DNA from 4 places in the Alteromonas sp. KC3 genome. Region 3 is predicted to be linked to each of the others. Evidence: predicted binding sites of a transcription regulator. Region 3 holds the regulator's gene; each other region holds the start of a gene.
What was found. Region 3 encodes sigma-54, which starts transcription at its own class of promoters, with help from an activator protein. Its sites were predicted from a motif close to GTTGGCACGNNNNTNGNNT; they were not measured.
Positions count from the first base shown of each region.

Region 1 (7,508 bases), 150 kb from region 3:
GTTTTCATGCTGATGATGAGGTTGAGCTCGGCATAAATCCAACAATTGCTTCTGTAACGTTAGGTGAAGCCAGGCCCTTTGTTTTTAAGCACAAAGAAAGTAAAGCCACTTACACCCAAGTGCTTGAGCACGGGAGCGTATTGATTATGGCGGGCGCTACACAGAGTCATTATTTGCATGGTATTGCAAAGACGGCTAAGCCAATCGGTGGTAGAATCAATCTTACTTTTCGTCATTTGATTCCACGAAATAGGTAAACACCATATGCAAGTAAAAACGTTTCTTGAAGAAGCGATTCGCAGTGCACTTTCACCGCTTTATTTAGAAGTGTTAGATGAAAGCTTTATGCACAATGTGCCAGAGGGGGCGCAGAGTCATTTTAAAGTTACGGTAGTAAGTGATGCTTTCGAAGGAAAGCGTTTGCTAGCGCGCCATAGAGAGGTAAACGCATTGGCCGCTGAGGCGTTGGCGGGCCCAGTTCACGCACTTGCTCTTCATACCTATACATCGAAAGAGTGGGAAGCAAGAGGTGGGGAATCGTTAACATCGCCAAACTGTTTGGGCGGCAGCAAGCACGACGCCTAAACAACATATCATCGTTTTTAAATGGAAGTAATTATGAAGCAAGTAGGCGTTTTCGCCGTTTTTTTGGATGCTCTTAGGGCGCCTTCGATACAAGTGCTAGTGTTTGGCACTGGCTTCTTGTTATGCATGTTGTTTGTTTACATGGGCGTGCTGACACCGATGGACAACAATTTGTACGCCTTGCTTAGCGAAGTGGGAAATGCTGCCCCGTGGCGACAAGCGCTATTACAAGATGCAACAGTGCTAGGTAGCCTAAGCGTACTTTTATTTGTCACTGTGTCAGTGGCTATGGCCCTATTGCTTGCGGGAGAACAACGCAAAGCGCTGACCTTTGTTTGCGCTGTTGTAATAGGTTTGGCCGTCACATTTTTGCTTCAAGCAGGGATCGCACGACCACGACCGCCTTTAGCTGATCACACTGCAACATTGTATGACCATAGCTTTCCTTCAACGCACACTACACTTTCAACCTTAGTCTACTTTTATATCGCGTACTTGCTTAACCATTTTACAAAGAATAGGGCTGTGCGGCTTTGGGTGTATTTGGTAGCAGCGATATTGGTTATGACAATTGGTATAAGCAAAGTCATGTTAGGGATGCATTGGCCCAGTGACGTTGTGGCGGGATGGTGTGCGGGTGGTAGTATGGCGGCGCTGAGCTTTTATGTGATCAAATGGAAGCGCAAGTTGCGTGTAAAAACGTCATAACCATTACAGAAGTATCATATTTTAGCGCGAGACGACCATGGAAAGTAACAACGCTGGTGGCAGCATTGACTATGTAGAAAAAGTGTCGCGTTTGCTTGCAAGTGATATGTACCGCATGCGCTGCTTAACCGCACTAAGGGAGCTTGCTCTACCCCAAGGTTATATTGGCGCGGGCTTTTTACGAAACGCCATTTGGGATGTACTTCACAACAAACCTTCTTCAACACCACTAAACGATGTAGATGTTATTTATTTCTGCCGACAAAGTGAGAAAGGGCGTGACGCAGAGCTTGAACGTCGCTTGCACGACATGATGCCCGAAGCCAATTGGCAAGTGAAAAATCAAGCTAGAATGCATACTCTGCATGGCCACAATCCTTACGAAAGTTGCGAACAGGCCATTTCATATTGGATTGAAAAAGAAACGTGTGTTGCGGTTAAGCTAAATGAATCGGGGCGTGTAGAGGTGTTGGCGCCTTTTGGTCTACAGGCTAATTTTGCCAGCACGCTATCTATTAACCCTCGCTATCCACGTCGCGAGATCTTTAACTCGCGAGTGAAGCAAAAAGATTGGCTTAAAATATGGCCACAGTTAACTCTTCGTTATTGATACGTAGCGCTACATCTTTTCAGCAATAGTCACTATCTTGGTGGCGATAGAGGCAATCGTTGTGTTTTCGCTCATCGCTTGTTTCTGTAACCGTCTATAAGCGCTATTTTCGCTTAAGTTAAACTTATCCATTATCACAAGTTTGGCGCGTCCAATGACCTTTTGCTCATGAATGGCGCGCTTGGCTTCATCGAGCTCTCTCCCCATGTCTTCAATATGTTTTGCCTGTACCCGAAGTAAATCATAAAACGAGCGGTGTGCGGCAAGTGTTTGTGTTTGCTCATCAATCGCGGCGGGAGTGACATTGTCTTTGCCAGCATCTTCTACAAGACCAGGCATGTTAGGGTCGAATAACAAGGTCAGTGGCGAGCCTTCACTTAAATGTTCATCGTTGAATTTATCGAGCAATTGCTGATGGTTTGTCATTTCGTTTTTGGCGTCTATCACTTTTTGATTTGCTTGCGCCAATAATGATTGAGTAAGCTGAACTTCAATTGTTTGCAATGCATCGATGCGTCGTGTTGCCACGTCAAACCACACTTCTGATATGGCCTCAGAAATAGGGCTACCATCGCTTAGTTGCGCAATCATTTTTCGTAACCGCAAGACATCGAATGTCGCTTCACTTTCATTTAATTCGCAAAATGATTGCATACTGGCAGGTGGGCTGAACTCACTAAAAATAGTAAAGTGATGGTCTTGGGCGTGTTGTAAGGTATGTAATTTTTCGCACAAATGAGACTCAAAGTGAGTTTCAGCAAATCCAATTGCGCCCCATGCGCGTTCTTGTCCTGCGTACTCTTTGGCTTGCATAAAGTTAAAAAGAGAAACAAGCAGCCGAGTGATATCAGGGTCACTGGCAATATCCGCGGCTTCGAAAATAACAGTTAACAAGCTGGCAATAAGTCGACTATATGCACGTGTTGATTCAAGTGCGGAGAATCCTTGCTTGCTAATTTGTTCTCTAAGGTGTGGCAAATAGTCAGTGGCTTGCATTGCTAGCGTGATACTGCTGAGTAAACGCGGGTTTCCCGAGCTTACCGCATTGGTAAGGTAAAGCGATTTTAAATGGCTTTTTAACAGTGACTCAGCGCTTTCGCTGTGGCTGATATATTGAAGCCTAGCGCTTGAGTAACGCGCTCCCTTTGAGCCCAAAAAGATATTACTGGCGCCGCGCTCTTTTTGTAGTGCGTGCACAAGATCACAAACCGCAATAACAATGCGACAATTGCTCGACAACTGTTCTAACACGGTAATTTCTGCGTGTTTAGCCGCAAGTAAAAAACGTTTAGTTGCATCGCTACATAGCGCTGCAGAAGTTTCTTTTTGTTTTAGCATGTTTCTACGGGTGTACCTGTGTGACGTATTGAACGTACTTTTTTTGTTGTTAGCGTACTTGTCACGATACCTTGCAACAGCTATGCCTTTCTGAGTGAAATCGCAACACTCTCTTATTTCAGCATCAAGTAAGAATGTATATGAGTCGCGCCAACGCGCTTGATTTATGGGTAAAGAAAAACGCTGTGTAATGAAAGACGTTTAAAAAGAGAAGTCGAATGCGTTAAAGGTAACAAAAGAAAGAGGTAAGAATGAGAAGAGATAGGAGTGAGAAGGGCTAAAAGTGAAAACAAAACCAAGAGGTTGCGCCATTGTGGTGCAACCTCGATACCGCTAGTTGCGTACTACGCGCAAAAACCACCCCACAAACAGAGAAATAAGGAAACCGAAGAAAGAGACCAGAATAGTAATGTTTAGCATCTGCCCAGAGAAATCTGCATTCTCACCAGTATGTTCGCTTACTAACATACCTGACGCCTGAAAGATGAAAAGCGCCGCGACAGAAAAGAGCAATATAATTGCTGTCGATACCATTGTCGCTTTCCAGTAAGCCTTGGGTGATGCCCAGTGGATAGCGCCAGCAACCAGCACGCATAAAATAGTCAAGATATAAGGGACCACGTTAACTCCTTAATAGTGAAGTGATAGCCATTATTTTTAATCGATAAAGTGTGCGATGTACCACGCACTTCGCAAAAAATACTGGCATTACGATGCCACGGTGTGTGCTGTTTGTCAGCAAGCGAGCGCTAATTTAAACGTTTACGTGGCGATTTTGAGCGATAATGGTGATAGAATCGCCAACAAATTTTTAAAAGCCGTGTTGGTGTTCCACATTTTGTTGAAACGCCAAGGCGGCCTTTTGTGTTTAACACTTAAGCTTCTGAGAGAACATGTTCGATTTAATTACCAGTAAAGACAGTAATGTAAAGAACGACGTGCTTTCAGGTATTACCGTTGCGCTAGCACTGGTACCTGAAGCCGTAGCTTTTGCATTTGTGGCCGGTGTAGAACCAATGATTGGTTTGTACGCGGCATTTATGATGGGCCTAATTACCTCTGCCATTGGTGGTCGTCCAGGTATGATTTCTGGCGCAACCGGCGCTATGGCGGTTGTAATGGTTGCCCTTGTAGCACAGCACGGCGTGCAGTATCTGTTTGCCGCTGTAATTCTCGCAGGCCTTTTGCAAATACTATGCGGGGTATTCCGGTTAGGAAAATTTATAAGACTGGTGCCTTACCCCGTAATGCTAGGTTTTGTTAATGGGCTCGCCATTGTTATTTTCCTTGCGCAGCTTGGTCAGTTTAAGGTGATTAACGGCGCAGGTGAGCTGCAATGGATGCAAGGTACATTACTCTATTGGATGCTAGGCTTGGTGGCACTGACCATGGCAATCATATATTTGCTGCCTAAGTTAACAACCGCTGTACCAGCTTCATTGGTGGCTATTGTTACGGTAACGGCGTTGGTGCATGGTTTAGATTTAGAAGCGCGCACGGTTATCGACTTTGTACGCGACCTTTTACCTGCGGACCAGCGTGATTCCGCGACACTTGCGGGTGAGCTACCAAGCTTTGCCATACCTATGGTGCCGTTCACATGGGAAACCTTCATGATTATATTGCCTACCTCGGTTATTTTATGCTTGGTGGGTTTAATTGAATCGCTACTTACCCTTTCATTGATTGATGAAATGACAGATACCCGTGGTCGCGGAAACAAAGAATGTGTTGGTCAAGGTGTTGCTAACACGGTTAACGGTTTCTTCGGCGGTATGGGTGGTTGTGCCATGATTGGACAGAGCATGATCAATATTAATTCAGGCGGTCGCGGTCGCTTGTCTGGTATTACAGCGGCAGTGGTACTGCTAGGCTTTATTCTTTTTGCTGCCCCTCTTATTGAAATGATCCCACTAGCGGCACTGGTTGGCGTTATGTTTGTGGTGGTCATTGCAACATTTGAGTGGGCGTCGTTTAGAATTATTCGCGGCGTGAACAAAGAAGATGCCTTTGTACTTTTCTTGGTAACTGGCGTTACCGTTATTGCTGACTTGGCAATAGCCGTTGTGGTTGGCGTAATTGTGTCTGCATTGGTGTTTGCATGGAAACACGCACGTCATATCGAGGCAAAATCACATATCGATAACGACGGCTGGAAAGTGTACGAGCTTGATGGTCCGCTTTTCTTCGGCTCAGTGTCTCACTTTAAAGACTTGTTTGATATTGCCAACGACCCAGACGATGTTGTGATTGATTTCAAAGACTCTCGCATTTGGGACTCGTCGGGTATTGATGCGTTAGATACCTTGGCTGACAAATATGAAGAGCAAGGTAAAAAGCTGCACATTCGCCATATTAGTGACGAGTGCCGCTGCTTGCTGCGCAAGGCAGACAAATTTGTAGAGATTAATGTGGTGGAAGACCCGCGTTATCGCGTGGCTACGGACAAACTTGCATAGCAGATATGCACACTCAGTAAGTTTGCACCAAGCGAATACATGAATGCGTTTGTTTGGTGCATCTGAGCATTAGAAATATCCGGCGTTTTTGTCATATTTAATGTAAAAACAATTAGTTAAGTAATTGGCACTGTTATTGGATATCACTATACGTAAAGTGTGTACTAGTAATTTTGTGTTGATTGCTAGAAGTGTGATTCATAACACTCCGTAAAATGTGTTAGTTAGGTATCTTGTCAATACTTAACGAAAGTAGGCAACGAAGCCCGCACCAACGAAAGTTGGCGCGGGCTTTTTTTTGTCCCGAAGAAAGGGGAAAAACATGACGTCATCTGATTCAAAAACGCGCATCGTAGTCGTAGGCAATGGCATGGTGGGACACCACTTTGTCGAGCAACTACATAACAGCGATGCAAACGCCGACATAACCGTACTTTGCGGGGAGTCTCGGCTCGCCTATGACCGTGTATATCTATCGTCCTACTTTAGCGGCGCGAGCGCAGATGACTTGGCGCTAACTACGCCTGCACAATATGCGTCATGGGGCGTTAATGTCGTGACCAATGCCATAGTGACAGACATCGACAGAGAGAATAAGACCGTTGTTACTTCTGAAGGTCAAAAATTCGATTACGACAAGCTGGTGTTGGCAACAGGGTCATATCCATTTGTGCCGCCAATTAAAGGTAACGACCAAGAACACTGTTTAGTCTATAGAACCATTGAAGACTTACTGGCTATTGAAGCGTCTGCCAGTGTCAGTAAGGTTGGGGTTGTTGTTGGTGGTGGTTTACTTGGTCTAGAAGCTGCCAATGCACTCAAGCAGGCAGGGCTTGATACGCATGTTGTTGAATTTGCCCCACAGCTAATGGCTGTGCAGCTAGACACGACGGGCGGCGATGTACTTAAGCAAAAAATTTCATCACTAGGGGTTACCGTTCATACGCAAAAGGCCACTCAGTCAATTGAAGCGGGTGATAGCTGTCGTTACAAAATGGTCTTTGCTGATGGCAGTGAACTTGAAACCGACATGATCTTATTCTCAGCGGGAATTCGTCCCTCTGATCAACTAGGCAGAAAAGCGTCATTAACGCTTGGTGAGCGTGGCGGTATTGCCATTGATAATCACTGCTTAACGTCTGATCCGAATATTTATGCTATTGGTGAATGCGCGCTGTGGGACAACAAAATATTTGGCCTTGTTGCGCCAGGTTATACGATGGCACGCACGGCAGTAAGCCATCTCACTGGTGGTGACAGCGTATTTACAGGCGCAGATATGAGCACAAAGTTAAAGCTCATGGGGGTTGAGGTTGGCTCTATTGGTGATGCGCACGAACGCACGGAAGGGGCGTTGAGCTACACCTATCTTAATCAACCTGAGGGTGTATACAAAAAACTGGTGGTAGACAGCGAACAAAAGAGAGTACTAGGCGCCGTGTTAGTTGGTGACACTAGCGACTACGACACGCTGTTGCAGTATGCGCTTAATGATATTGCACTTCCTGAATTCCCCGAGAGCCTTATTTTACCCACCTCCGGTGACACTCCGGCTTTAGGTGCAGATGCGCTACCTGACACGGCATCCATTTGTTCATGCTTGAATGTGACCAAAGGCGATATTGTGTCGGCCATCGATGGTGGCTGCTGCAGCGTGGCAGACGTAAAAGGCGAAACCAAGGCAAGCACAGGATGTGGCGGTTGTGCGGCATTACTCAAAAATGTTGTCGACGGGGAGCTTGAAAAGCGCGGTGTTGAAGTGTCAAAAGCAATTTGTGAACACTTTAACTATACCCGCCAAGAGCTGT
Region 1 covers NZ_AP024235.1:645,368-652,875, forward strand. The annotation lists gene JN178_RS02895 (alpha-ketoglutarate-dependent dioxygenase AlkB family protein) at 1-257, shown strand, start outside; gene JN178_RS02900 (BolA/IbaG family iron-sulfur metabolism protein) at 265-585, shown strand; gene JN178_RS02905 (phosphatase PAP2 family protein) at 619-1,293, shown strand; gene JN178_RS02910 (nucleotidyltransferase family protein) at 1,400-1,903, shown strand; gene JN178_RS02915 (nitrate regulatory protein) at 1,913-3,241, opposite strand; gene JN178_RS02920 (hypothetical protein) at 3,575-3,862, opposite strand; gene JN178_RS02925 (SulP family inorganic anion transporter) at 4,135-5,700, shown strand; gene nirB (nitrite reductase large subunit NirB) at 6,023-7,508, shown strand, end outside.
Region 1: nirB (nitrite reductase large subunit NirB) is a predicted target of sigma-54. The motif match lies at 5,824-5,842, and genes of this name have one in related genera.

Region 2 (7,508 bases), 350 kb from region 3:
ATATCTTGAAAAAATCGATGCCATTCTTATTCCCGTACTAGGCATTGGCAATTATACCGCGCAAGCTGATGTCACCATGGACTTTACCGCCATGGAACAAACGCAACGTAGCTATAACCCTGATTTACCTGCTGTGCGCAGTGAAATGATCATGGAAGAAAATAGTGTGGGTGGCGGTGTTGGTGGCATTCCAGGCGCACTATCAAACCAACCGCCATTAGACTCAACAATTCCAGAAAATGCAGGCTCAGCCAGTCAGCAGATCATGCCAGGGCGAACTGCCAAAGAATCAACCCGTAACTACGAGCTTGACACCACAATTAGCCATACCAAAAAACAAACGGGTGTCATTCGCAGACTTAGCGTATCTGTGGCGGTTGATTACACGCAAGTTGCAGGTGAAGATGGCGCGATAACGCCAACACCACGTAAGCAGGAAGAAATACTTAATATTCGCAGATTATTGCAAGGCGGTATTGGCTTTGATGTAACGCGAGGTGACTCGCTAGAAGTGGTAAGTGTACCCTTTACTCGAATGGATGCTGGCGAGATAGAAGATGTACCTTTGTGGGAGCAGCCAGGTTTTCTACCAATTCTTAAGCTAGTTATTGGTGGGTTAGTTATAATAGTACTTATCATTTTTGTGATTCGTCCAATGCTACGCCGCTTAATTAACCCTGATGAGTCGAATGATGCAGAAGAGTTTGATGCGGATGAAGGTTTGGATCTTGGTGATGATACAATAAGCATGCTGACCTCAGAATTCGATGAAGGTCAAGTCGGCTTTGCACCGGATGGCTCGTTAATGTTACCAGACCTACACAAAGATGAAGATGTGCTTAAAGCAGTAAGAGCACTTGTAGCGAATGAACCAGAACTCTCAGCCCAAGTAGTGAAGGGCTGGTTGATGCAAGACGAGTAGTGAGAGAGTAATTATGGCTGAAGAACTCGCCAATGTTGAAGAACCGTCATACGACGTCAGTAAATTAGAAGGCGTCGAAAAAGCTGCAATCTTACTATTGAGTTTGTCTGAAGAAGATGCGGCGCAAATTTTAAAACACTTAGAGCCAAAGCAAGTACAGAAACTGGGTACTGAAATGGCCAAAGTGGATGATATGACGCAGACGAAAATAACTGCGGTACACAAACATTTTATTGAAGAAATTCAAAACTACAGCACCATTGGTTTCCAAAGCCAAGACTTTGTTAAACGGGCACTAACCGCGGCACTTGGTGAAGATAAAGCCGCTAACCTCATTGATCAAATATTGATGGGAAGCGGTGCCAAAGGTCTTGATTCACTTAAATGGATGGATTCGAAGCAGGTTGCCAGTATCATTAGAAATGAGCACCCGCAGATCCAAACCATCGTATTGTCTTACCTAGAGCCAGAGCAAAGTGCAGAAATTTTGGCGCAATTCCCAGAGAAAGTGCGCTTAGACCTTCTCATGCGTATTGCTAACCTTGAAGAAGTTCAACCGGCGGCACTACAAGAACTGAACGAAATTATGGAGAAACAGTTTGCGGGTCAAGCGGGTACTCAAGCAGCCAAAATGGGCGGCTTGAAGTCGGCGGCCAACATCATGAACTACCTAGATACTGCAATCGAAGGGCAGTTAATGGATGCTATCCGTGAGCAAGATGAAGAAATGAGCCAGCAAATCCAAGACCTTATGTTTGTCTTTGACAACTTGGTGGATGTTGATGATAAAGGCATTCAGGCCATATTGCGGGAAGTACAACAAGATGCGCTACTTAAAGCCATCAAAGGTGCAGACGAAGAGCTTAAAGAAAAGATCATGCGTAACATGTCTAAACGTGCAGCTGAGATGCTTAACGATGACCTTGAAGCACTCGGTCCTGTGCGTATTAGTGAAGTGGAAACCGCTCAAAAAGAAATCTTGTCTGTGGCTCGTCGTCTGTCTGACTCTGGTGAAATTATGCTTGGCGGCGGTGGCGGCGAAGAATTCCTGTAAGCGGATAGATGTGGTTGGTAACTAGTCAAACTGGGCGAGTGCCACGGCGTAAAAGTCAGGTAAAAGAATGACGGCAAAAAAAAGTTTTTCAGAAAGCGAAGCAAGTGAAGCTAAAAAGTGGGACTTACCTTTTGTGGACGATCCTCATGCGCCACGAGATAACGAACCCACTAATGCGTTAAATCGCCGTTCTGATTGGAAATACGAGCCCCCTGAAGAAGAGGAAGAGATCTTACCGCCCACGGCACAAGAGATAGAAGCTATTCGACAAGCAGCTTTCGACGAAGGACACCTAGAGGGTAAGACAACAGGCTTTGATGAAGGTAAAGCAGAAGGATTAGAAAAAGGGTACGCCGAAGGGTTAGAGAAAGGACAGGCAGAAGGACTATCGCAAGGGTTGGAAGAGGGAAGGCAGCAAGTTGCTACTCAAGCTGAGGTGTGGCAACTATTGGCGGAGAAACTTCATGATCCCTTATCGCAAGTTAATGATGAAACGCGCGATCAGCTTGTAAAACTCGCAGTCACACTGGCTAAAGCGGTGATTAAAACAGAAGTTACCACTAACACGCAGGTTATCCAGCAAGCATTAAGTGAAGGGATTAAAGCGCTTCCTATCAACCAAACTGAATATCAAATACACATGCACCCTGAAGATATTGCCATTGTGCAAGCGCATTTTGGTGAAGAAGAGATTGCAAAAAAAGGCTGGAACTTTATCGAATCTGCGGCAATGGAACGGGGAGGTTGTGACATTGCGACAGCTCATAATGCGGTTGACGTCTCGATTGAACGACGTTGTCGCGACGTTATCGAACAATTCCTTTTAAACCAAGGTCTATCAGATGACTAGCCCTTGGCACAATCATTTTGAGTCATTGACCAAACAGGTTACCTCTCCTCCCGTGGTCGCTGCTGGCAAATTAGTGCGAGGCATAGGACTAACGCTAGAAGCGGTTGGCTGCCAATTACCGGTTGGAAGTCAATGCTTGGTTCAGACCATCGAAGGCGAAATTGAAGCTGAAGTTGTTGGCTTTGGCGATGACATCACCTATCTAATGCCCACAGAAGCCGTGCGCGGTATTGTGCCAGGTAGCCGCGTTATGCCGCTTAATCGACAAAGCGGATTACCTGTTGGCATGGGGTTACTCGGCCGAGTAGTGGATGGAAATGGCCAACCCCTTGACGGTTTAGGTGCAATTGAGGCAGAAGCTCGCGCGCCGACGACTCGCCCTCCTATGAACCCGCTTATTCGCCGCCCCATTAATACACCAATGGATGTTGGCGTGCGGGCAATCAACGCCCTTAATACCGTGGGCGTTGGGCAACGTATGGGGCTGTTTGCCGGTAGTGGTGTTGGTAAAAGTGTTTTGCTTGGCATGATGACGCGAGGCTGCGAAGCCGATGTTGTCGTTGTTGGGCTTGTTGGCGAACGGGGACGAGAAGTAAAAGAGTTCATCCATGAAATTTTAACCGAAGAAGAACGACAACGGGCAGTTGTTGTTGCAGCGCCGGCCGATACCTCCCCACTGATGCGACTAAAGGGCTGTGAAACAGCAGTGACTATCGCCGAGTATTTTCGCGACAAAGGCATGAAGGTACTCTTATTAATTGACTCATTGACGCGATACGCCATGGCGCAACGTGAAATAGCGCTTGCTGTGGGTGAGCCGCCTGCAACGAAAGGCTATCCGCCATCAGTGTTTGCACGCTTACCTGCGCTGGTGGAGCGTGCGGGGAATGGGAGTGAGCGACAAGGCTCAATAACGGCGTTTTACACCGTACTGACAGAAGGTGATGACCTCCAAGATCCTATTGCTGATGCCGCGCGCGCCATTTTAGATGGTCACGTCGTTCTGTCACGAACCTTAGCGGACAGTGGTCACTATCCTGCGATAGATATCGAAGCATCTATCAGCCGCGTAATGCCTATGGTAGTAAGTGAAGAGCATCAGTTAATGGCGCGAAGAATTAGGCAGGTATACTCGAACTACAAGCAAAACCAAGATCTCATCTCAATTGGCGCCTATGCGAAGGGCTCTGATCCTCGCATCGACTTAGCAATCCGTGCAGAGCCGGCGATTAATGCGTTTTTGCAGCAGGGTATGAAGCAAGTACTGCCTTATGACGAAAGTTTGGAAGGTATGGCTGCTCTTGCCAAAGGCCTTGGGCAAGGTTAAGGGTAAGTTGTGACTCGCTATGTCTAAACAACTAGAACGTCTTGCAGAGTTTGAAAAAGAAAAAGAAGAACGTGAGGCGCGTTTCTATCAACAAGCTCAGCAAAATGTAAATCAACAAAAGCAAAAACTGTCTAGTCTCGAACAATATCGCATCGACTATATAAAAGGCATTCAACAAACAGGTCAAGGTGGTGTAACAGCTACTTACTACCAGCAACATCTGTCATTTGTGGGCAAATTAGACAAAGCGTGTGAACAACAGATGCAAGTTATTGCACGAGCGAAAATGGCGGCAGATCAGCGCAAGCAAATGTGGCTTAAGCAGCAGCAAAAGGTAAAGGCCGTTAATTTACTGCTGGATAAAAAGAAAGTGGCAGCACAACGCAAAGCGGCAAAGGAAGAGCAAGCAATGATGGACGAGTTTGCCACCCAGCGCTTTTATCGCGCCAAGAATTCACCTTTCTAAAGTTCTCGCTATTTCGCTGATTCATAAAACTATTCTTACCTATGTGGATGTGATTTTGATGGCGCTCTCCCATTTAAATACCAGTTGGCGCGCCCTTTGCAGTGCCTCTTTAAAGACGATTATTGAAACCATTACGAAGAACAAACGGATAAGTCTTTGCGGTATTGCCGCAAAGCGCCAAGTCGGGCGCAGTACCTTATTGTAAGCGCCTGTATATATTGTACAAATGCCTTTCAAACGCTGTTACCACACGTTTATAAAAGTGCTATCTAAGTAGGACGGTAGAAGATTATGCAACAAGTTGCCGCACAGAAAACAGACATTGCCGCTTTGCCTTTTGCTGCAAGCAGCACAGCTCAAGCTGTTGAAGCTGGAATTGACGGAAAAGCCGAAAGCCAAAAAGGCAATGGGTTTGATAGTCTTTACCAAGTTGCAAAAACTCAGGCAAACCAGGCAGAGCCAAAGCGAACTTCAACGTCCTCAAATACACCTGCAAATACAACTCATTCTGTAGTTCGCGAAGGAAAGGATAAGGATGCTGGGCATACCAATTTACCAAGTGACGAGAAGGTCTCAGACGCACCAACACCAACTCACGAAACTGAAGTAAAGGCTAAGCCAGCGCACGACACGCTTGTAGAAGATAACTCAGAATCGCCTGAGCTAGCGCAGCACAATGAAAACAAAGATGTCGATCAGCCACAGGATGCGCTTGAAGTGGAGGGGGATGTCGTCGTTAGTCACCGTACCGAGACAACGTATATTCTGGGTGAGGATGGGAAAAAAGATCCTGATGCTGGCGTCATCACTACGCCTGGTACACCCGACGGTAAGCCAGATAAAGAAGAGTCGGGAGAGCCCGACTGGATAGCTTATGTGGAAACCATCGCTAATCGTCAAAAAGACAGCGCTGCCGGCGAGTCATCACAAAGCGATGTAACCAGCGCAACTGATCTGGATGGCATTATAAAAGTTAAGGAGAGTGGCAGACTTTGGAAGCTGCCTGAAGACGTAGATAGCGAGTCGGTTGACTCTGTCTTGGCGCATTTATTGTCACAATTGCAAACCGCTAAGGAGCAAGGCGCGAGCGACAGTGAGTCATTAAATGCTGTGGGGGATGAACTGTTAAATTCACTGCGTACGTTAGGTGATTTATTGCGAGGTAGTAACCGCAAAGACGGTGATCCTGAACACAATGAGCTGCAAGCGGTTCAAAGTGAGCTCACTACCAACACCGATACTGACCTAAAAAACGAAGATGACTTAGCTTCGCTAATTGCGCAGTTACTCAATACGGAGCAGACGGAGTCTAGTCAAGCAACGAGTACCGCTGAAACAAGAATTGTCGAAGATGACGCTTCTGAGTCGTTGAGCCTTACCGCTGAAGAAGAGTTTATTCTTAGCCTTATTCAACAGGCTGCTAATGTCGACGGTAGTGAAACGAGTGCAGGGGCTGAGGGGAGTGATAATGCTACCCGTTTGGATGCATTGCTAGCGCAAGCAACTGAACAAGCCAAAGCAACAGACGGTAAACAGAGCGGTGGTAGCGAAATTAAAGCAGGCAATGAAAACAATGCAAATGGCGTGTCGATAGGGGCTGATGAAGCAGCGGGTTCATTACTCAACGCAATTGCTCAGCTTCCTTCAGAAACTGCGCAAAAGGCTACTGAAGCGTTAGCCGACCGAATAGTGGCGACTATGCCAAACGGTGCTCAACAGCAAAGTGTTAAGGCGAATATTATTGCGGGCATCAACGAATTCCAGCAGCAAGTTCAGCAAGGCAGAGAGCCTGGAATTGACCTGTCTGCCATTGTTGCGGATGCTGCTAAAGAAGCCGCGGTATCATCTGATGTGGCGGCAAGCTTAACAGTGCGTGTAGATAGTCAGGCTTCTCAGTTTTTACAGTTGATGAATACAACACAGCAAAGTGTTCATCAGGTAATGCAGGGGCAATTGGCACAAGTTGATACCGTTATGAACGAAAACAATCAGCTGCGCGCCGAGGCGTCAAAATCACAGCAGCAGTTTGAAGGTTTCGACAAGGCTGTCAATATTCATAAGCCTGAAGGGCAGCAACAGCTCAATGAGAAGATTCGTTGGATGGTAAACGCGCGCAATACCATGGCCGAAATTCGACTTGACCCACCTGAACTTGGCAGCATGCAGGTTCGCGTAAATGTGGCAGGTGATGCCGCAAGTGTAAGTTTTATTGTTCAATCGCAACAGGCCAAAGAGGCCCTAGCTGATGCAATGCCTAAGCTAAGGGATATGTTGCAAGAACAGGGCATCGAGTTAGGTGATGCGCAGGTAAGAAAAGACAATTCATCAAGCGGTGAAAATGGCCAGCAACTTGCAAATAACAATGACGGAAGTTCATCGGGTCGAGGAAACCGTGGAAATAATGACGGTATGGACGACGAAATGGGTGGAACCAGCGTGATTGAGCAGTCAGTTACGCGAGAGTTAAAAGGCGGTATCGATTTTTATGCATAAAATTTGTCCGCTTGATATGCGTTAGCAATTGGTAGCATGGTTATACTGCGCGCAAACTGATATTTTTGAGGTGTTGCTTACAGAGTATTTGATGGGTAAAACATTGCCATTTTTGGCCGAAACCCGATAATACGGTTTTTCGCGTTTAAATTGATGAGTTGCACATGGCTGAAGAAGAATTACAAGTAGAGGAAGGTGGTAAAGGCAAAAGCAAGATGATGTTAATCATCATTATTGCGGTGGTTTTAGTGGGTGGTGGTGCCGCGGCGTACTTTTTGCTGTTTGCCGGTGGTGATGAGCCAGCAGCCGAACAACTTGCTGAAGCCGATGCCGCCGCAGCACCCGCGAGCGCGACAGCTGGTGGTAAAGCAGAAATGGGTACCGCGCTTTATGTTG
Region 2 covers NZ_AP024235.1:1,149,685-1,157,192, forward strand. The annotation lists gene fliF (flagellar basal-body MS-ring/collar protein FliF) at 1-922, shown strand, start outside; gene fliG (flagellar motor switch protein FliG) at 936-1,976, shown strand; gene fliH (flagellar assembly protein FliH) at 2,044-2,826, shown strand; gene fliI (flagellar protein export ATPase FliI) at 2,819-4,153, shown strand; gene fliJ (flagellar export protein FliJ) at 4,173-4,619, shown strand; gene JN178_RS05125 (flagellar hook-length control protein FliK) at 4,911-7,112, shown strand; gene fliL (flagellar basal body-associated protein FliL) at 7,277-7,508, shown strand, end outside.
Region 2: JN178_RS05125 (flagellar hook-length control protein FliK) is a predicted target of sigma-54. The motif match lies at 4,703-4,721, and genes of this name have one in related genera.

Region 3 (7,508 bases):
AACGCACTATTTCTAGGCCTAACGGATTTTTATTGCTTGCCTGTTTTATCGGCTATCAATTCTGGCTGTTTGGATAATCATGAATAACGAATTACAAAACACCTACATTGCCTCTGCAAAACGCGTTATCGATATTGAAGCTAGCGCTATCGAAAATCTTGCCAGTCGCTTAAATGAAGATTTTGAGAAAGCGTGTGACATTCTGTTTTCCTGTACGGGTAAAGTCGTTGTTTCGGGAATGGGAAAATCCGGTCATATTGGCAATAAGATTGCTGCAACACTTGCCAGCACAGGTACCCCCTCTTTTTTCATGCACCCTGGCGAAGCAAACCATGGTGATCTAGGCATGTTGAGTAAGGGCGATGTATTGCTCGCAATCTCCAATTCGGGAGAGACGAGCGAAATTGTTAACTTGCTGCCCGTTGTGAAACGCTTAGGAATACGAGTTGTCGCCATGACAAACAGTGCACAAAGCTCGCTAGGCCAATACGCTGATATCGTGCTTGATATTAGCGTCGAGCAAGAGGCTTGCTCACTAGGCTTAGCGCCAACCTCAAGTACAACAGCAACATTAGTTATGGGGGATGCACTCGCAGTTGCATTGTTAGATAAGAAAGGGTTCACATCTGACGACTTTGCATTGTCACACCCAGGTGGAAGCTTGGGCCGTAAGCTACTGCTTAAAGTAGGCGACATAATGCTCTCGGGTAGTGATATTCCGCTAACAAAGTCAGATGCAACCGTTGCCGAAGCACTCCTTGAAATTTCTAAAAAAGGATTAGGAATGACAGGCATTATTGATAGTGCCGGAATTTTGCTTGGCGTATTTACAGACGGAGACTTGCGTCGTATTTTAGATGCGCGGGTTGATTTACATAGCGCCCAAGTTATTGACGTTATGACACGAGGCGGGAAAACAACCACTCAAGAAGAGCTAGCGGTTGAAGCATTAAACCTAATGGAAAGCCATAAAATTAGTGCATTGATGGTGGTTGACAACGATCGCAAACCCATCGGCGCCTTCAACATGCATATGCTATTAAAAGCGGGGGTGCTGTAAATGACGACAACGTTATATACCGAATTAGATGACACGCTCTTTAAGCGTCTTGCAGATATTAAACTGCTGGTATGTGATGTAGATGGTGTTTTTTCTGATGGGCGCATTTATCTGGGCAATGATGGTGAAGAGCTCAAAGCATTTCACACCCGAGATGGCTACGGCGTAAAGGCCTTAGTGAGTCATGGCGTTAACGTAGCAGTAATTACGGGGCGTCGCTCTACCATTGTGGAAAACCGCATGAAGGCGCTTAACGTAGCGCATATCATTCAAGGCGAAGAAAATAAGTCTGCCGCACTACAAGCCCTAATGACTGAATTGTCATTGCGCCCCGATAATGTTGCCACTGTTGGCGACGACATGCCTGACACAGGTATGTTTGCCCATGCAAGTGTAAAAATTGCAGTTTCAGATGCCCACCCTTTTGTCGCTAAACAAGCCAACTGGAAAACTACGCTCCCAGGTGGATTTGGAGCTGTGCGCGAGATTTCTGACACAATCCTGCAAGCCAAAGGGGTTGAACAAGGTATTTTTGGAGCGAGTGTATGAGCCAATTTGGCTTCAATCGGCTGGGACTGAGCATTTCTGCGCTATTTATATTGGCGCTACTAATGTATTTACCCACGTGGATGGAAGAGCCGCCAGAAGTAAGAAATAGCGGCGAACTTGATGCATTAAAACCCGCGTATAAGGCAAAAAATCTTACTACGACTCTTTATAATCAAGACGGACAGCTCAACCATAAGGTGTTTGCTGAATCGATGGAGCACTACGATCAACTTGGCTTTGTATTGTTCCGTGCGCCACGCTACACACTTTATACTGATAACGCTACGTCACCGTGGGTCGTTACCGCTGTGGAAGGTACATTGTACAACAACGAGCTGATTCAGCTTGAAAATAACGTACAGATAGAGAACCAAACTACAGATGACTTTGTCAAAACCATTACGACACAATACATTCAGATTAATTTAGACAACAAGCAGATGACATCTGATCAACCAGTAGAGATACTGGGGTCGCAATATGTCATTCAAAGCAATGGGTTTAATGCAAACTTACGCACCCAAGAATATGAGCTTATCGATCATGTACAAACCACTTATTCCCCTAGCAACTAGCTTAATTTTAGCGTTGGCTAGTGGTTCCGTTTTCGCTAGTGAAGATGACTTTTCTAAGCCAATAAAAGTCGACGCTAAGTCACAATTTGTTGATGGAAAAAATAAAACATCGTTGTTCAAAGATGATGTTCTAATTACTCAAGGCTCGCTTGTGATTAATGCCGACGAAGTTGAAGTTATCGCGACAGCGGGCGAAGGCAGAGAAGTGTTTGTCGCACGCGGTAACCCTGCGAGCTATACACAAGAGCTTGAAGATGGAACGCCAGTATCCGCTAAGGCGAATGAAATTCGCTACGAAGTGATTAATCGGGTGATATCGCTTACAGGGAAGGCTGAACTAAAACAAGACACCAGTATGGTAAAAGGTGACAGTATTACCTTTGATATGATTACCGAGCAACTGCTTGCAACCGGTGGCGATGACGACAACGGTGAAGGGAGAGTGACAACTGTTTTCACTCCTGAAGCGATTCGCAAGACGAATGCTAAGGACAACGAACAAGATAACGAGGGCAACCAATAGCAATGGCTACTTTGAGCGCAAGAAACCTTGCTAAGGCGTATAAATCACGCCAGGTTGTCCGAGATGTCAGCCTCAGTGTATCGACAGGTCAAATTGTAGGGCTGTTAGGCCCAAATGGTGCTGGTAAGACCACAACATTTTATATGATTGTTGGGCTTGTTCCCCTTGATAAGGGCGCCATTGAAATTGACGACAACGAGTTAACACATCAGCCCATGCATGAGCGTGCACGCCGCGGAATTGGCTATCTCCCGCAGGAAGCATCTATATTTAGAAAGCTCACTGTGCATGAAAATATCATGGCAATTTTACAAACCCGTAAAGATTTGAATTCACAACAGCAAGAAGAAGAAGCCGATGCGCTACTTGATGAATTTAATATTAACCATATACGTAATAGTACGGGGATGAGTTTGTCAGGGGGAGAACGCCGCCGAGTGGAAATTGCGCGCGCCCTTGCAGCTAAACCACAATTTATTTTATTGGATGAACCTTTTGCTGGTGTTGATCCAATATCAGTAAATGATATAAAGAAGATTATTCAACATCTTCGAGATAGGGGTATCGGTATCCTTATCACTGACCACAACGTACGAGAAACATTGGATGTTTGTGAAAAAGCGTACATTGTGAGTCATGGCGAGCTTATTGCGCAAGGAACTGCGGAACAGGTTTTAAGTAATCAAAAAGTAAGGGATGTATACCTAGGCGAACAATTCAGGCTATAGTTAGTGTAACCGGATTGTCATTTTTCAATCTCGCTCAGGTATATTCAATTTAGAGCATTTAAATAAGACGTAGATGAAACCATCTTTACAGCTAAAATTTAGCCAACAACTCACCATGACACCTCAGTTGCAGCAGGCCATTAAACTGTTGCAGCTTTCTACGCTCGATCTTCAACAAGAAATTCAAGAAGCGTTGGATTCAAACCCGCTATTAGAAGTTGAAGAAGGCCACGACGAGCCTCAGCTTGAAAAAAATAACATCGATAATGATGACAGTGGGGTAGAAGCTTCTGCCACTGCATCAAGTGATACTTTGGAAGCTGGCGATGCACTAGAAAAAAATGATCTTCCAGACGAATTGCCAATCGATAGCACATGGGATGAGTATTATTCAGCATCGTCTGCGCCGGCACCAGGACCTGCCAGTGACGACGAACAAATTTTCCAAGGTGAAACGACTGAGGACATACAAGAACATCTATTGTGGCAGATGCGCCTCACCCCTTTTTCTGACACCGACCGTGCCATTGCAATGGCTATCATTGATTCTATCGATGAGTCAGGGTATCTAACCGTTACTCTTGAAGAGATTTTAGAGGCGGTTAACGCGCAAGAAGCCTCTGGCGAAGATGAAGAGGAACTCATTGAAATGGACGAAGTAGAATGTGTATTAAAGCGCATTCAAATGTTCGATCCCATTGGTTCTGGTTCGCGCACCCCACAAGAGTGCTTGATGGTACAGCTTCGCCAATTCGCAGATGATACACCATGGCTTGCCGAGGCAAAGCAGTTAATAGAAGACTATTCTGATTTGCTGAGCAGCAAAGATTACCGCACCTTAATGCGCAAGAGCCGATTGAAAGAAGATCAGCTTCGCGAGGCTATGCGTTTGCTGCAAACCTTGAATCCTCGCCCAGGTAGTGCTTTAGTTACTAAAGAACCTGAGTACGTTATTCCAGATGTATCGGTTACCAAAAAGAATGGCCGTTGGGTGGTTGAGCTGAACCCTGATAGCCTGCCAAAACTTAGCGTCAATCAACAATATGCCGCAATGAGTCGCCGTGCAAAGAACAGTAGCGATTCACAATTTATCCGCTCACACATGCAAGAAGCCAAGTGGTTTATCAAAAGCCTAGAGTCGCGTAACGACACACTGATGAAGGTAGCAAATTGTATTGTGCAGCAACAAATGGGCTTTTTTGAACATGGCCCAGAAATGATGAAACCAATGGTATTAAATGATGTCGCAGAAATGGTAGATATGCACGAATCGACTATTTCACGTGTGACAACACAAAAATACATGCATACCCCTCGTGGCATCTTCGAGTTGAAGTATTTCTTCTCTAGCCATGTTGCAACGGAGTCAGGTGGTGAATGTTCATCAACCGCCATTCGTGCATTGATCAAAAAACTGGTGGCAGCTGAAAAACCCAGTAAACCACTAAGTGATAGCAAGATTGCTTCATTGTTGGCCGAGCAAGGCATTAAAGTTGCCCGGCGGACAATAGCAAAGTACCGGGAATCGTTATCGATCCCGCCGTCGAACCAACGCAAGAGCCTTATTTAACGGGCTTAATAATATAAGGAAGACGAAATATGCAAATCAACCTTACTGGTCATCATGTCGAAATCACCGACTCTTTGCGTAATTATGTCGATACGAAGTTCAGCAAACTTGAACGTCACTTTGATCACATTTCTAATGTGCATGTCATCCTGAACGTTGAAAAATTAAACCAAAAAGCAGAAGCGACAGTTCACTTAAGTGGCGCTGAAGTATTCGCATCCTCAGAAAATACCGACATGTATGCGGCGATTGACAGCATGGTTGATAAACTCGACCGGCAGGTAATCAAGCATAAGGAAAAACTTAAAAAGCACTAGTAGTTAATTAAGTATGGATATACAAGCCATCGTAAGTCTGGACCGCACTGAATGTGCGGTTCAATGTAATAGTAAAAAGCGTATTTTAGAGATCATTGCCGATATTGCTGCGAAGAACAACGCGCATATCGACCAGTCGACAGTACTGAATAGTTTGTTGGCGAGAGAACGAATGGGTAGCACAGGTATCGGAAACGGCATTGCCCTTCCCCATGGTCGCTTAGCTGGCCTTGATAGAGTTATTGCCATTGTTGTTACCAGCACACCAGCTATTGATTTTGATGCGCTAGATGAAAAACCTGTCGATATTTTCTTTGCACTATTAGTACCTGAAGAACAAACCGAAGGTCATCTACAAACACTAGCCACAGTCGCTGGCAAACTGAGTAATAAAGACACTATTAAGGCAATAAGGCGTGCTACCACAAGCGATGACATTATAAATGCGTTAGCGTAACTCGCTGCTATACAACATTACTGCATTAAGCGCTTATCAGTGTAAAGGGAGAATATAAGTGAAGCTGATTATTATCAGTGGTCGTTCGGGCTCAGGAAAATCAATTGCACTGCGCGCTCTTGAAGACTTAGGGTATTACTGCGTTGACAATATTCCGGTTAACTTGCTCCCTACGCTAACGCACACAGTGGTTGATGAATACGACCAAGTCGCCGTTAGCATAGACGTACGTAACCTGCCTAAAAATCCAGACGATTTAGTTGAAATACTTGATTACCTGCCTTCGTCTTGGTCGATGACCATTGTGTATATTGATGCTAGTGATGATGTGCTCGTTAAGCGTTTTAGCGAAACACGCAGATTGCACCCGCTGGCCAAGCTCAACAAGTCTCTCTCTGAAGCCATTCGCGCAGAGTCAGCGCTGCTGGCCCCTATTGTCGAGCGAGCCGATCTCTATTTGGATACCGACAAACTCACTATTCATCAACTCGCTGAGCTAATACGCGAACGTATTCTTGGTAAGAAAAGCTCGCGATTAGTGCTTGTGTTTGAGTCATTCGGCTTTAAGCACGGCATTCCCAAAGATGCAGACTATGTATTTGATGCGCGTTTTTTGCCCAACCCTCATTGGGAACCCGATTTAAAGCACTTGACTGGGCTAGACGCGCCTGTTGAAGTATTTTTAGGTTCTCAACCTGTAGTAACAAAATTTATTTGGCAAATACAGAACCTGATCACAACGTGGCTTCCACATTTAGAGCGCAATAATCGCAGTTATGTCACCGTGGCAATTGGTTGTACTGGCGGACAGCATCGCTCGGTATACATCGCCCAAGCGTTATCAAAAACATTTTTGGAAATTCATCCAGACGTTCAAATCCGTCACAGAGAGTTGAACCAGTAATGATTATTGAGAAAACACTCACAATCGTTAATAAATTGGGGCTTCATGCCCGTGCTGCCACGCAACTGGTACAACTAGCCAACCAATTTGACGCCAAAATTGTGCTTAAAAAGGGTGACAAGGAAGCTGACGCAAATAGTGTGCTGGGACTAATGATGCTTGAAAGTCATCAAGGTGAACAGGTCAACGTTGTCGTGCAAGGCAGTGATGCCGAAGAAGCCATGGCAGCTATTGAGCAACTAATTGAAGGCAAATTCAACGAGGCCGAGTAAGTGCTCCCGTCCAATACAAGCACTTGAATTGGCGAAATAAACAACACTTAGTCATAATAACGTCATTATGCTCGCAATTGTCATGACAGCTTCATCACAATTGCGATATTCTACTGCATAAATCCCAAATTGCACTGTAGACAAATTGGGATGAGCTCGTTTCATCTAATCTCAGTTTAGCTTAGTAGGACTCGCTACTTATGGCAGAAGCGCTTGTTTCCAAATACGTACAGACTCAGCTTCGTGCATTAAATGGTGCATTGAACAACGGTCAATTCGTGTCTGTGCGTAAGCTTCTGTTAGAACTTCCCCCGTCTGATGTTGCTCATATTCTTGAATCCAGTCCCAGCCGTACTCGTGATGAGTTGTGGGAGCTCATTGATGGCGATTTTCACGGTGATATATTAGAAGAGCTTTCTGATGACGTGCGTAATGGCATCATCGCTAAAATGCTTCCGGCTAATGTTGTTGATGCATTGGAAGAGATGGACACGGATGACTTAGCCGAAACGCTCAGTAGCCTTCCGGAAACCGTTTTACAAGATATTCTTGA
Region 3 covers NZ_AP024235.1:798,269-805,776, reverse strand. The annotation lists gene JN178_RS03600 (calcium/sodium antiporter) at 1-77, shown strand, start outside; gene JN178_RS03595 (KpsF/GutQ family sugar-phosphate isomerase) at 80-1,060, shown strand; gene kdsC (3-deoxy-manno-octulosonate-8-phosphatase KdsC) at 1,061-1,609, shown strand; gene lptC (LPS export ABC transporter periplasmic protein LptC) at 1,606-2,184, shown strand; gene lptA (lipopolysaccharide transport periplasmic protein LptA) at 2,153-2,707, shown strand; gene lptB (LPS export ABC transporter ATP-binding protein) at 2,710-3,435, shown strand; gene JN178_RS03570 (RNA polymerase factor sigma-54) at 3,509-5,005, shown strand; gene hpf (ribosome hibernation promoting factor) at 5,035-5,322, shown strand; gene ptsN (PTS IIA-like nitrogen regulatory protein PtsN) at 5,336-5,779, shown strand; gene rapZ (RNase adapter RapZ) at 5,838-6,683, shown strand; gene JN178_RS03550 (HPr family phosphocarrier protein) at 6,683-6,955, shown strand; gene mgtE (magnesium transporter) at 7,156-7,508, shown strand, end outside.

Region 4 (7,508 bases), 2.3 Mb from region 3:
CCGTCCTCCCTCACACAGCCAACTTACAAACACGCCTTACGCGTGGCGTAACGTTAAATATTCCAATGGTGTCTGCAGCCATGGACACGGTTTCTGAAGCCCGTCTAGCTATTGCGCTAGCGCAAGAGGGTGGTATTGGTTTTATTCATAAAAACATGAAGCCAGAAGAGCAAGCTAAGCACGTACGTGAAGTGAAAAAGTACGAAAGTGGTGTGGTGTCTGATCCGGTAACTGTGTCACAGGACGCGACTATTGGCGAAGTCATTGCACTTTCCAAGCGCCTTGGTTACTCAGGTTTCCCTGTAACTGATGAAGCTAATAACCTTATCGGTATTGTTACAGGTCGTGACCTACGTTTTGAAAAACGTCTCGAATTGCCAATCAGCAACGTGATGACCGGTAAGGATGATCTGGTCACTGTAAAAGAAGGCGCAAGTTCAGACCAAGTACTAGACCTTATGCATGAGCATCGAATTGAAAAAATCCTCGTGGTTGACGATGCGTTCAAATTAACAGGTCTTATTACGGTTAAAGACTTCCAAAAAGCTGAAAACAAGCCAAACGCATGTAAAGACTCACTAGGTCGTCTTCGCGTGGGTGCAGCAGTGAGTGTAGGTCCAGGTACTGACGAGCGTATCGCGCTATTAGTCGATGCTGGTGTTGATGTGTTGCTTATCGATACATCACACGGTCACTCACAAGGTGTTATCGATCGCGTTAAGAAAGTGCGCGCTGACTTCCCAGATGTACAAATTATTGCGGGTAACGTAGCAACAGGCGATGGTGCGAAAGCGCTGGCAGAGGCTGGTGTTGATGCGGTTAAAGTGGGTATTGGCCCTGGCTCAATTTGTACTACGCGTATTGTTACAGGATGCGGTGTACCACAAATTACAGCAGTGTCAGACGCTGTTGAAGCGCTAAAAGACACCGATATACCTGTCATTGCTGACGGTGGTATTCGTTTCTCAGGTGACATCGCTAAAGCCCTAGCCGCAGGCGCGAGCTGTGTAATGGTGGGCAGCATGTTAGCCGGTACAGAAGAAGCGCCAGGTGAAGTGGAACTTTACCAAGGTCGTTACTACAAGTCTTATCGCGGAATGGGCTCACTTGGTGCAATGAACCAAAGTCATGGCTCATCAGACCGTTATTTCCAAGAATCTAATAATGCAGAAAAGCTCGTGCCTGAAGGTATTGAAGGTCGCGTTGCATACAAAGGCCCAATTGCGAATATTATTCACCAGCAGATGGGTGGCTTGCGTTCAGCAATGGGGTTAACGGGGTGTGCAACTATTGAAGAGCTCAACACCAAAGCACAGTTTGTACGTGTAACATCAGCCGGTATGGGCGAGAGCCACGTGCACGATGTAAGCATTACCAAAGAAGCGCCGAACTACCGTTTAGGTTAAGGCGACCGACGACTGCGAGGCTGGTAATACACCAGCCTTTGTTCTTTTATTTAACGGGTAAAAATAAAACATGACCACAAATATCCACGACCAACGCATACTTATTTTGGATTTTGGCTCGCAATACACACAGTTGATAGCACGTCGTGTTCGCGAAATCGGTGTTTACTGTGAGCTTTGGGCTTGGGATGTGACCGAAGAGCAAATCCGTGAATTTAATCCGCAAGGCATTATTTTGTCAGGTGGCCCAGAGTCAGTGACGGAAGCAGGTTCTCCGCGTGCGCCGCAATACGTTTTTGAAGCGGGCGTACCCGTACTAGGTGTGTGCTATGGCATGCAAACTATGGCTGAGCAATTAGGTGGCGCGGTGCAGGGTTCTGACAAGCGCGAGTTTGGTTATGCGCAAGTTGAAGTTATCAAGCCAAGCCCGCTGTTGGACAAAATTGAAGACGCCATTAGTGACAATGGCTCGGCATTACTTGATGTGTGGATGAGCCATGGCGATAAAGTCGCGTCTATTCCAGCCGGGTTTGAAACTGTTGCACAAACACCATCGTGCCCGCACGCGGCAATGTATAACGAAGAAAAACAGTTCTACGGCGTACAATTCCACCCTGAAGTAACACATACACGCCAAGGTATGCGCTTACTTACCCATTTCATTATGGATATCTGTAAGTGCGAGAAGCTTTGGACCGCTGGTGCCATTATTGATGATGCTATTGAACGCATTAAAGAAAAAGTGGGTGATGAAGAAGTTATTCTTGGCCTCTCTGGTGGTGTTGATTCATCAGTTACGGCTATGCTTCTTCACCGTGCAATCGGCAAAAATCTGACGTGTGTTTTCGTCGATAACGGCCTATTGCGTTTAAATGAAGCTGACCAAGTAATGGAAATGTTCGGCGATCATTTTGGACTTAACATCATTCGCGTTGATGCTGAGGACAGATTCCTTGAGCGTCTTAAAGGCATTGAAGACCCTGAACTTAAGCGTAAAGCCATTGGTAATGAGTTCGTTCGTGTATTCGATGAAGAAGCAGGCAAGCGTGAGAACGCGAAATGGCTAGCACAAGGTACGATTTACCCTGACGTGATTGAGTCTGCTGGCTCTGCAACGGGCAAAGCGCATGTCATTAAGTCGCACCACAACGTGGGCGGCCTTCCAGAAGATATGGAACTAGGTCTTGTTGAGCCGCTGCGCGAACTATTTAAAGACGAAGTACGCAAAATTGGTCTCGAGCTAGGTTTGCCGTATGACATGCTTTACCGTCACCCGTTCCCTGGGCCAGGTCTTGGTGTTCGTGTACTTGGCGAAATAAAGAAAGAATATTGCGATTTACTACGTCGTGCTGACGCTATCTTTATTGAAGAGCTTTATGCAGCCGACCTTTATCAGAAAGTAAGTCAGGCATTTACCGTATTTCTACCAGTGCGCTCAGTAGGCGTAATGGGTGATGCACGTAAATACGATTGGGTAGTGAGTCTGCGCGCTGTTGAAACCATCGACTTTATGACGGCGCATTGGGCCCACTTGCCATACGATTTCTTAGGCAAAGTGTCGAACCGTATTATCAATGAAATCGACGGTATTAGCCGCGTGGTTTACGATATTTCTGGTAAGCCGCCTGCGACTATCGAATGGGAATAATTAATCAATAATAATGGATTGATTTATAAGGCTACTTTATTTTTGTAAAGTAGCCTTTTATATATGGCCTGCGAAGGTGCTTACTATCCAAAGCCTTTAAGCACAAAACATGTTGGTACGGCTATAGCTAAAGCTAAAAACAAGTTGTCTGATATTACTGCAATGATCAACTCGGGCAAAAAAGGTTTTTTGAATCACAGTCGTGGAGAGCGTTCAGATACATCTAGCCAGTCAACAACGGTATGTCGAACTTGGTTTGCTCAGCTAGGGCAGATATTGAAAAATATAACCTCTTTTGAAACTTTACCCCTCATTAACAGTAGTTGATTGAAACACTCAATCTGTCAGTATACTTTACATACAAAAACAGAATAAAAAATATTATTCGAAATATTAGGCTCTTATAGATTGGTACGTCTAATGCTTATAACCCTGTTATGCATGTCGCATCGAATATTTAATATAAAATAGGTGTCAATGTAATGAAAAAAATAATCTGTTTTGTAATTTTAAGTCTGATGAGTTTTGTAACTCATTCCGCTATTATCACAGGTATTGCTAATGATTTACTCAAAACGGACGTTAGCAATGACGGTTGGACGATACAATACCAAGGCGCTTACTCTGGCTCTTTTTCTTGGAGTTCACTATTAGCTGGAGTTGATTCATCGAAATATATGGCTTTGGCATCATCTTCTAGTGATGGTGCTACTACATATGATTTATTTGCTGCGATAAAAGTGTCTGACTTTTTAGTACTTTCCACTGCTCTCAATGAGACTCAATTGTTCAATGGGGCGTATTGGTACAGAAGTTCAGGAAGTGGCTCTGTAGGTTTTTCACCAACATCTGGAATTTTCCAAAATAGCGCAGATGTTTGTAATACATCCCTTTTCGGCGATCCTGGTTGTGCCGGTGATGATGGTTCTGAGCGTTTGTCTTGGCATATGAGTAGTAATGACAATGTTTTTGGAGGCTGGAGATCTGGTTTAACTACAAACCTTAACTCTGATAGTACTTGGCAAAGATACGTTCTTTTAATTGATGCTCCACAGCAAGGTCCTACCCCGGCTCCAGAGCCAGGCTCAATTGTAATGATTGGACTAGGTTTGGCTGGACTAGTGGTTCGCCGCAGAACCAAAAAGTAACTGAATTCTATTTTAGGTGCGTAAAACATTTACGCACCATCTTCTTATTCAGGTCTATCACAATACTAACGTCATTCTCAGCATCAATTCATACCAACAGCTATACATTTGACGCCGAGTCAGTATTCCCGCATCACGAAAAAACACATAATTATCACCGGAATAATGTTCCGTTCCGGAACTAATTTCGTCACAAAAACGGATTTGCAATAGCGATAATAATGCGTGTTTGCCGCACCTTAGGCGCCTCTTCTAGCTCCACGATCGTCACCGATAATAGTGCTTAAAATTATCTACTAGAAAACTACTTACTCCTCCTATTACCTGTAACTTACTTAGAAGTATTAAAAGTCCAGAAACCCACAACACGCTCTAAAATCTCAAATTTTTTGCAGGTTGTGTGAACTCGTCTATTCTTTCGTTAAGTATTATTGAAAATTAAACTTAAGAAGAATTGACAGGATGTTTTCAAACCTAAACATGGCAAGTTGGCAGTTTAAGCTCTACCTCGTTGGTGCGGTGCCAATTCTTGTGTGCTTGTCTATTGTCGGGTTAGCAACAAATACACTTTTTTCTCAAAGTGAGTCGCTTCAGGACGCTATCGATGACCTCAAAAGTCGGCAAGATATGGCGTTAACATTCATGGTAGCGAATCTAGCGCTCAATGCCGAAGTAAAGTCGTTGATAGCCGCGTCTTCTCAGGATGATATCAGGCAAAGCGCCATTGCAACTATCAAGGCTACGTCTACGGTTGAGGAAGAGCTAACACATCTAAATAATGCTCTTGGAAATGATCCTAAACTGGTTGAAATGCGCAGTTTATTTGATGAGATTAAGCCCAGACAAATGCAAGTTATTAGCAAGGCAAAGCGAAATCTAGATGCAGAGGCAATGATTATCGCTAATGAAATGAAGCCGCTGATATCAAGCCTTGAAAAAATAAGCTTAGAACTTGTAAAGCGAGAGTCTCAACAGCTTACACAACTTAAAGAGGCAAATTCTTCACAAAACACGCGTTTGGTTTATACGTTGATAATATTTTGCTGCGTGGGTGGCTTGGTGTCTCTGGGAATTGCACTCTACTTCGGTAAAACGTTGAAAGACAGACTTAATTACGTGCGAAAAGTATTAAATAAGGTCAGTGAAGGCGATTTAACAAGTCGAGTAGAAAAGCGCAGTAAGTGTGAAATAGGCGAAGTAAATGACGCTATTTCTGTCACCATCGACAAACTTGAAAAAACGGTTCATCAGATATCAGACAGAGCAGCAAGCCTATTTAGAAACGTATCAGTTGTAAAAGACGCTACACACCAGTCAATTGAGAATGTAAACGCATTAACCACAACTTATGAACGTATTGATATAAGCGCTAAAACAAATATCGACATAAGTGAACAAACTGCAGAGCAATTGCACATTGCCCAAACGAAGAGCGCAGAAGCGAGCGCTACGGCTTTGCGAGCACTGGAGCAAGCGAAGGTGACCAAGCGTAACATCGCAGAGGTGATTGATGCGATAAACGTATCAAATCAATGTGCTGAGCAAATGGGGCTTGCCGTTCAGAATATCACTTCTATTTCTGAAAACATTGCGGCCATCTCTGAACAAACCAACTTACTTGCGTTGAATGCTGCAATAGAAGCAGCAAGAGCAGGGGAGAGCGGTAGAGGTTTTGCGGTCGTTGCGGATGAAGTCAGAAACCTTGCGTCGCGCTCTAATGAGTCGGTTGACGAAATTGCCGCACTTGCTCAACAACTAACATCTAGCGTGACAACGATGGTTACGCAGATGAGTGAAACCAGCAACAAAGTTGAACGTCAGGGGCATGAGTTTGAGTCGACGTTAGACAATATCCTCAATGCGGAGTCACTTATACGCAACAGTGAGGAGCGCATAGAAGAAACATCCTTATTGGGGGATAAACAGCTTGAGGAAACACGTGCGATTATTACCGCGATGGAAAAGTTAAAAGGCGTTATCGATTCAACTACGCTTTCTGTTGCAGACATGGAAGGGTTATCCGACAGCTTAACCAAATCATCAAGCAGGTTGCAGTCGCTTGTTTCTTATTTCAAATTGATAGGAGATCCCAAGTGAAACGACTTGTATTAGTTGTGCTTTTAGCTGTGTCCTCGCACGCTCTTGCAAACGATTATGTTTATAAAGCAGGGCATCCATCGTTACAAGAATGGCTCCTGCCTGAGAATGTTCCAACGCCCAAAGATAATCCCCTCACACCCGCTAAAGTAGAGCTTGGAAAAATGCTGTTTTTTGATCCTCGATTAAGCGGAGACGGCAATATGTCTTGTGCTTCGTGTCACTCGCCTTTGTTTGGCTGGTCAGATGGTCAGAAAACGGCGAGAGGTCATAAGAGTATGGTGTTGGGCCGTGCATCACCGGTTGTTGTTAATACTGGGTATAACGACATTCAAATGTGGGATGGACGCGAAAAAACATTGGAAGACCAGTCTATCGGGCCTATGCGTAATACCGCAGAAATGAATATGGATATCCCAAAGCTCATCGATTTTCTGAGTAAGTCTGAATATAAGGAGCACTTTGAAGAGGCATTCCCCGGCGAGTCCATAGGCGTGGAGCAAATAGCCAAAGCACTTGCGTCTTTTGAACGCACCATTGTCAGCCGAGATTCCCCGTTTGATAACTGGGTAAGGGGCGATGAAAGCGCATTGACTGCACAGCAAATCAGAGGTTTTAGGCTATTTGTTGACCCAGATAAAGGAAATTGCGCCGTTTGCCATAGCGCACCAAATTTTACCGATAACGGCTTTCATAATTTGGGACTCGCGTCCTTTGGTGAAGATAACCCTGACTTGGGTCGCTATACTCAGCGGCCTTTGCGACTGATGAAAGGCGCCTTTAAAACACCCACTATTCGTGACATAACGCTTTCTGCCCCGTACTTTCACGACGGTAGCGCCGAAACATTGATGGAAGTTGTTGAGCACTACGCCATTGGTGGCGTGGTAAAAGAAAATCGCTCTCCAAATATGAAAACGCTCAACTTATCTCAGCAAGAAAAAGAAGACATTGTCGCTTTTATGGAGTCGCTAACGACACCACCAGAAGCATTTGTTTTACCTATATTGCCTCTTTAAGGATTACGTTTATGTATAGATTTTTCACTGCTCTTGTTTTTTTCAGTTCAACCACCGTATTAGCAAATGACCCCATAGTAGTGGGGCAGAAAGATAAAGCGTTCACCGTAAGTGAAGTATCGATAAAAGTGGGAGATACCGTGCGCTTTGTAAATGAAGATTCGTTTTTTCACAACGTCTTTTCACTGTC
Region 4 covers NZ_AP024235.1:3,072,936-3,080,443, reverse strand. The annotation lists gene guaB (IMP dehydrogenase) at 1-1,406, shown strand, start outside; gene guaA (glutamine-hydrolyzing GMP synthase) at 1,477-3,054, shown strand; gene JN178_RS13725 (PEP-CTERM sorting domain-containing protein) at 3,537-4,202, shown strand; gene JN178_RS13720 (methyl-accepting chemotaxis protein) at 4,665-6,299, shown strand; gene JN178_RS13715 (cytochrome-c peroxidase) at 6,296-7,318, shown strand; gene JN178_RS13710 (plastocyanin/azurin family copper-binding protein) at 7,330-7,508, shown strand, end outside.
Region 4: JN178_RS13725 (PEP-CTERM sorting domain-containing protein) is a predicted target of sigma-54. The motif match lies at 3,462-3,480, and genes of this name have one in related genera.